DNA from 2 places in the Isoptericola sp. NPDC019693 genome. Region 2 is predicted to be linked to the other one. Evidence: riboswitches for the same ligand, from Rfam matches in the RefSeq annotation. Region 2 holds a riboswitch; the other holds the start of a gene.
The links. Region 2 has a riboswitch for FMN ahead of pnuC (nicotinamide riboside transporter PnuC). Riboswitches for the same ligand answer to the same signal wherever they lie in the genome.
Positions count from the first base shown of each region.

Region 1 (3,393 bases), on a different contig from region 2:
TCGCGCACGGCGACGACGGTGCCGAGCTCCTCCACGATTCCGGTGAACATGACTCAGCGCTCCTTCCGCGGCCGCAGGGCGAGCCGCACGGTGGGGGTGTCGGTGGGGTCGTCGGGGTCCCGGGGCAGCACGGCGACGTCGAGGAGGTCGAGGCGCGCGGCGTCGGCGATCGTGCCGATGCCGAGGTCCGCGACCGCGGCCGCGCCCACGCCGAGCAGCACCGGCGCGACGTACGCGACGACGTCGTCGACCAGCCCGGCGCGCCAGAACGCGGCCGCCAGGGCGGGCCCGCCCTCGAGCAGCACGTGGCGGTGCTCGCGGTACCAGAGCACCTCCAGGACCTCGTGGGGGTCGTGGGTGCGCAGGTGCAGCACGGGCTCGCCCGCCGCGGCGGCGCGGGCGAGGCGGGACGACGCCGGCAGGTCGCGCAGCCCGACGACGACCCGGTCGGGCTGCGGGCCCGTCAGCGGGGCGTGGCGCACGGTGAGGTCGGGGTCGTCGGCGAGCGCCGTGCCGGTGCCGACGAGGACGGCGTCCACGCCGGCACGCAGGCGGTGCACGTCCTGCCGCGCGGCGCGCCCGGTGATCCAGCGCGACGTGCCGTCGGCGGCCGCGGAACGCCCGTCGAGCGTGCTCGCGACCTTCCAGGTCACGACGGGGCGGCCGAGCTCCAGAGCGCGCGTCCAGGTGGCGTTGAGGGCGCGGGCCTCGTCGGCGAGGACGCCCCCGACCACCTCGACGCCTGCGGCACGCAGGCGCGCGGCGCCGCCGGAGGCGGCAGGGTTGGGGTCGTGCTGAGCGTGCACGACGCGCGCGACGCCGGCGGACAGCAGCGCGTCCACGCAGGGGCCGGTACGGCCGTGGTGGTTGCAGGGCTCGAGCGTGACGACGGCGGTGGTGCCTCGGGCGCCGCCCGGGCCGCGGGCCTCGGTCGCCCCGCGCAGGGCCTCGACCTCCGCGTGCGGCGTGCCCGCGCCGCGGTGGAAGCCCTCCGCGACGGTCGCACCGTCCGCGTCGAGGAGCACGCAGCCCACCCGGGGGTTGGGCCCGCGGGCCGGCACCCGCGCGGCCAGCTCCAGCGCACGCTGCATCGCGGCGCGCTCCGCCGTGGTGGCACTCATCCGTCCTGCCCCTGTCGTCCGGTCGCGGACCCCGGGGCAGGAAGGCGGGGTCGGACGTGCTCGCGCCGACCGGTCACGGGTCGTCACGACGGACGACGCCGGCCGAGGCGGCCGGGGGACGGACCGGACGGGGAGCCGTCGCGTGCGCTTCCCATCCGGACTTTGACCGTCGGTCCAGGAGTTTCACCTGATCAACCGGTCACAGGCTGTGACCGGGTCGCGGACTATCACCGCCGGCTCGGAATTTCACCGACCCCAGAGCACGCGAGCAATTCGCTCGTCATCGCTGACCGTGCCACGCCGCGTGTCGGCCTGGCAAGCCCGAGTGGCGGACGTCTCACGGGCGGGAGCGTCGTCCGGCGCCGGTCAGTGCGCCCGCGGCCCGGCGGCGCGGCGCTGGTCGTCCCGCCCGAGAGCGACGCCGAGGGCGGCGAGCACGACGAGGTCCACCACCAGCCCCGCGACCGCCACCCACTGCACGGCGCGGAACGCGAGCAGCTGGGTGACCAGCAGGCTCACGAGGACCCCGCGGCGCACCCACACGGCGCCGGCGCGGTGGTCCCCCGGCCCGACGACGAGGGCCCGCACGACGCACGCCACCGTGACGGCGACGGCCCCGAGGATGCCCACGCCCACCCAGGCCGGGACGGCGACGCCCCCGAGCAGCACCCGCAGCGCCACGACGACCGAGCCCGCGCCGGTGCCCAGCACGGCCACCACGACGACCGCGGCCGCCCACCGGTGCTCCATGGCGCCGGCGAACCACGCCGACACCCGCACGACCAGGGAGCGCACCGGGTCGGGCACGGTCACGTCGTCGCGCGGCACGGCCTCCACGAGGGCGGCCACCTCGTCGCCGGCCGGCTCGCCCCGGCCCCGCTCGACCAGGGAGCGCGCCTCGTCGCGCTCCGCGTCCGTGAAGCCGCCGGCCACCCCGGCGACGGCGCGGTCGGTCGCGACGGCCAGGTACTCCGCGGGATGGTGCGCCCGCCGGCCGTGCAAGGCCTCGACCAGGAGCACGAGGACCACCACGACCGCGTAGATGAGCGCTGCCGTCGGCTCGTAGAAGTAGTCGTTGTCCGAGGTGACGAACTTGCCGATCTCGTCGACGAACAGCCCGAAGCCGACCCCGCCCAGCACCGCCCCGAGCGACCGCGGCGCCGGTCCCACCCAGGAGAGCAGCACCACCACCGCGAGCGCCATGCCGAGCCCGCCCCACAGCACGTGCGCGACGTGCAGCCCGCCTCCGCCCACCTGCGGGTAGCCGGACGCGGCGAGCAGGAACCTCGTCACCAGCACCGTCGCCACCGCGACCACCAGGAACGTCACCAGGTGGCGCACCGCCGACGTGTCGCGCGCCGCGCCGAGGCGCAGCAGGCGACCACGACGGGCCATCGGGTCCGTGCTCATCGGCAGCTCATCGGCAGCTCATCGGCAGCTCATCGGCGAGTCAGCGACGCCGCTTCTCCCGCACGCGGACGCTGATCTCGATGGGCGACCCCTCGAAACCGAAGGTCTCGCGCAGGCGTCGCTCGATGAAGCGGCGGTAGCCCGCCTCGAGGAACCCCGTCGCGAAGATGACGAAGCGCGGCGGGCGGGTCGAGGCCTGCGTGCCGAACAGGATGCGCGGCTGCTTGCCGCCCCGCAGGGGGTGCGGGTGGGCGGCCACGAGCTCACCGAGGAAGGCGTTCAGCCGGCCGGTGGGGATGCGGGTGTCCCACGACTCGAGGGACGTCTCGAGCGCGCGGGTCAGCTTGTCGGTGTGCCAGCCGGTGCGGGCGGAGACGTTGACGCGCGGCGCCCACTGCACCTGCACCAGGTCCTTCTCGATCTCGCGCTCGAGGTACGGGCGACGGTCGTCGTCCATGAGGTCCCACTTGTTGTACGCGATCACGAGCGCACGGCCCGCGTCGACCGCCTGCGAGATCACCCGCGTGTCCTGCTCCGTCATCGGCTGCGACGCGTCGACCAGGACGACGGCCACCTCGGCCTTCTCGATCGCCGCCTGCGTGCGCAGCGAGGCGTAGAAGTCCGCGCCCCGTGTCTGGTGCACGCGGCGGCGGATGCCCGCGGTGTCGACGAACCAGTAGGGCACGCCCTTGATCTCGACGAGCTCGTCGACCGGGTCGCGCGTGGTGCCCGCGGTCTCGTCGACGACGACGCGGTCGGCGCCGGCGATCTTGTTCAGCAGGGACGACTTGCCGACGTTGGGGCGACCCACGAGAGCGACGCGGCGCGGGCCCGCGGGCCGCAGCTCACCGTGCTCGGAGAC
Region 1 is NZ_JBIRXP010000001.1:894,524-897,916, forward strand. Features, by position in the region: gene ACH436_RS04270 (riboflavin synthase) at 1-50, opposite strand, end outside; gene ribD (bifunctional diaminohydroxyphosphoribosylaminopyrimidine deaminase/5-amino-6-(5-phosphoribosylamino)uracil reductase RibD) at 54-1,121, opposite strand; FMN riboswitch at 1,260-1,389, opposite strand; gene ACH436_RS04280 (hypothetical protein) at 1,488-2,531, opposite strand; gene der (ribosome biogenesis GTPase Der) at 2,572-3,393, opposite strand, start outside.
Region 1: linked by a shared signal. The riboswitch ahead of ribD (bifunctional diaminohydroxyphosphoribosylaminopyrimidine deaminase/5-amino-6-(5-phosphoribosylamino)uracil reductase RibD) and the one ahead of pnuC (nicotinamide riboside transporter PnuC) in region 2 are both predicted to bind FMN.

Region 2 (3,393 bases):
CGAGCAGCGCCCCCGCCAGCCGGTAGTCGAGCTGGGTCCGCTCGAGGGACGGGCGCCCGGTCCTGTCGTCGTACGCGAGCAGCAGCAGGTCCTCGGCGATGATCACTCGTCGATCCTGGCGGACCCACGGCCTAGGGTCCAGGGATGGCCGACGACCTCGCCCGTGTGGGCGCGCGCTGGGACGACGATCCGAGCGCGGGGGAATGGATCCTGCCGTTGCTGGGGGAGTTCGGCCCGACGCTCGGCCATGCCGTCCCGCAGGCGTACGCCGCCTACGCCGTCGTGCCCCTGCCCCGGGACGCTGAGGGCGACCTGGACCTGGACGCGGTCCCGGCGCGCCTCGACGCGTTGCTCGAGGTGCTCGACCCGTGGACGGGGGAGTCGCCGCTGCGCGGCACGCTGTGGGAGGGCTGGCCGAACCTTTACGCGCCGGGCGGCGGTGTGGCGTCGTCAGGGGTCGCCGTCATGCTCGCCTGGGACCCGGACGAGCCGGAGCCCTCCGCGCAGGAGCTCGCCGAGGCGCGGCGGGAGGCGGAGCAGGAGCTGCTCGACCGGCTCGTCGCCAGGCCGCTCGCCGACAGGCTTCGCCTGCCCCACAGGGAGTACCACGTCTGGACGGGGACCTCCCGGACGGTCACCGGGCTCCTCGACGCGGTCGAGCTGCCCTCCCACGTCTGGCCGGAGCACCGGCGGTGGTTCCTCGGGCTCCCGATCTACACCGCGGAGGTGGCGCTCGGCGGCCCCGCGGACCTGGTCGGCGCCGTCCTGGCCGACGCACGGCTGGAGGCGCGGGCGGCCACGCCGTCGACCGTCCTCGACATCGACGACTGACGCCGGCAGGCCACGTTCAGCGCGGCAGTTCGGATTCGGCGCGGCAGTTCAAACTGCCGCGCCGAGCCCAAACTGCCGCGCCGAGCGCCGTCAGGGCGTGACGGCGGGTGTCGTCGTCCCCGCCTCGGCCTGCTCGCGCCGGTGCACGCGCCACCACACGAAGAAGCCGGTCAGCGTGAACACGCCGTAGAACACGTACATGAGCGCCGTGGCGTAGTACCCGGCGGACCAGAGCAGGGGCACGCCCACGACGTCGACGGCCACCCAGACCAGCCAGAACTCGACCCAGCCCTTGGCCATGCCGTACGTGGCGACGAGGGAGCCCATGAAGATCCAGGCGTCCGACCACACGGGCTCGTACGAACCGAGGGCGCGGAACAGCGGCGTGAGGACCAGGGTGCCGGCGACCATGACGACGACGATCCCCACCCGTGCCCGCCAGGAGGCCCAGTGCGGGTGCACCGCGGCGCCGCCGTCGGCGGGGATCTTGCCGTCGGCGCGCACCTCGAGGTCGGCGCGCTGCGTGCGGCGCCACTGCACCCAGCCGTAGATCGAGACGATGAGGAACATCACCTGACGGCCGGCCTGGCCGAGCATGTCGGCGCGGCTGGAGTCGCCGAACCACGAGCCCATGAAGACGGTGAACAGGACGAGGTTGCCGACGATGCCGACGGGCCACGCCCACACCTTGCGGCGCATGCCTCCGAGTGCGGAGGCGAGGCCGAACAGGTTGCCCACGATCTCGCGCCACGACATGTGCTGGTCGCCGATGGTCAGCGTGGCGTTGAAGAACGCGTCGATCGCGTCCATCGTTCACTCTCCCGGTCCGAGGTGCGGCGTCCGGGGGTGAAGGGTCGGCGCTCGCCGAGCACGGCCCGGAGGGCCGTCGCCGACGACACGACGCCCGGCGGCACCCACCCTGACGGGCGTGTGCCGCACGTGCTTCCTCCCATCCGGACTTTGACCGTCGGCCCTGGAGTTCCACCAGGTCAACCGGTCTCGCTCGGCTTCTGACGAGGAGACCGGGTCGCGGGCTGTCACCGCCGGCTCGGAATTTCACCGACCCCGGAGCACGTACGTGCGTGTCTTGCCACCGCCGGAGGTCCCGGCGGCGTCCTGCACAACTCAGGATGCCACAGCGGCATTCCCGTGCACCGGGTCGTCCCGTCCGCGTCGGCCGTCAGGCCAGCGCGTCGCGGACGGCGCGCGCGACGTCGTCCGGCCCGGCCCCGGGCTCCAGCACGGTGACGACGACGCGCCTGCCGTCGCCTCCCGTCGCCAGGGTGCGCGGCTCGCCGGCCACGTCGGCGGTGCCCGGGTCGCCCGCGGCGGCGGACGACGGCGCTGCGGGCTCGTCGTCGTGCGTGAACGGGGCGACGGCGGCGTGCCGGAGGTCGGCGAACGCCTCCTCGAGCTCCGGCCGCAGGTCGAGGTGGGGGTTGCGCAGCCAGCGACGCAGGATCGCGTTGTGCACGGCGACGACGGACGCCGCGAACGCGATCGACATCGTCGTGGTGGAGCGGTCGGGCGACAGGGTGTCGCGCAGGTACGCCGTGAACGCGCGCTCGTACCGGTGGGTGGTGACCAGCTCGCGGTCGCGCAGCGCGGGCACCTGCTGCAGCAGCTGGTGGCGTGCGATCGACGTCTCGCGCTGTCCCACGTGGTGGTCGAAGACCAGACGCGCCGCGCGGCAGACCTCGAGGTACGGGTCGGTGGTCGGGTCCCAGGCCCGCTCGGGCGCGCGGCCGGACTCCTCGCTCGCGCGCGCCTCGGGGCGGGTCTCCGCGAGCATCACCACCACCTCCTCGAGGAGCAGCTCGTGGTCCGCGAAGACCACGTCCTCCTTGGAGCGGAAGCGGCGGAAGAAGGTCGCACGGCTGACGCGCGCGGCGTCGGCGATCTCCTCGACGGTGGTCTGCTCGTAGCCCTGCCGGGAGAAGAGGTCGATCGCGGCGTCGACGGCCTGGGCGTGGGTGTGCGTCCGGACGGCGGTCATGCCACGGAGGCTACTCCGAGCGGCGGCCACGACGTCGGCCGGTGTCGCCCCCCGGTGTCGCACGACGCGGCTCGTCGAAGCCCGCGTCGGCGGGACGGCGCGCCCGCTGCAGGTACCGGATCTCGCGCACCGCGACCCCGGCGGCCAGGAAGAACGGGATCCACGCCCAGACCCTGCCGCGCAGCACGACCCACAGCATCGCGAGCGCGACGACGCACGCCCCCACGACCGTCCACACGCTCGCCCACCGCACCTTGCGCACGGGCCGAGGCTACCCGTGCGGCCCCGCGCGGTCGCCGCCACGCACCGTCCGGGCGTGGGTAAGGTGGCGGGCGTGACTTCCGGGACCACCACCGCGCCTGAGACCGCGACCACCACGACCGCGAGCGTCCCCGTCGTGGACGTCTACGTCGACCCGCTGTGCCCGTTCGCCTGGATCACGTCGCGCTGGGCGCTCGAGGTCGCGCAGCACCGGGACGTGCAGCTCACGTTCCGGCTGATGAGCCTCTACCTGCTCAACAAGGACCGCGACATCCCGGCCGACTACCGGGCGAAGATCGAGGCCT
Region 2 is NZ_JBIRXP010000002.1:142,324-145,716, forward strand. Features, by position in the region: gene ACH436_RS06080 (GPP34 family phosphoprotein) at 1-106, opposite strand, end outside; gene ACH436_RS06085 (hypothetical protein) at 145-831, shown strand; gene pnuC (nicotinamide riboside transporter PnuC) at 922-1,641, opposite strand; FMN riboswitch at 1,767-1,909, opposite strand; gene ACH436_RS06095 (TetR family transcriptional regulator) at 2,012-2,827, opposite strand; gene ACH436_RS06100 (hypothetical protein) at 2,838-3,089, opposite strand; gene ACH436_RS06105 (DsbA family protein) at 3,162-3,393, shown strand, end outside.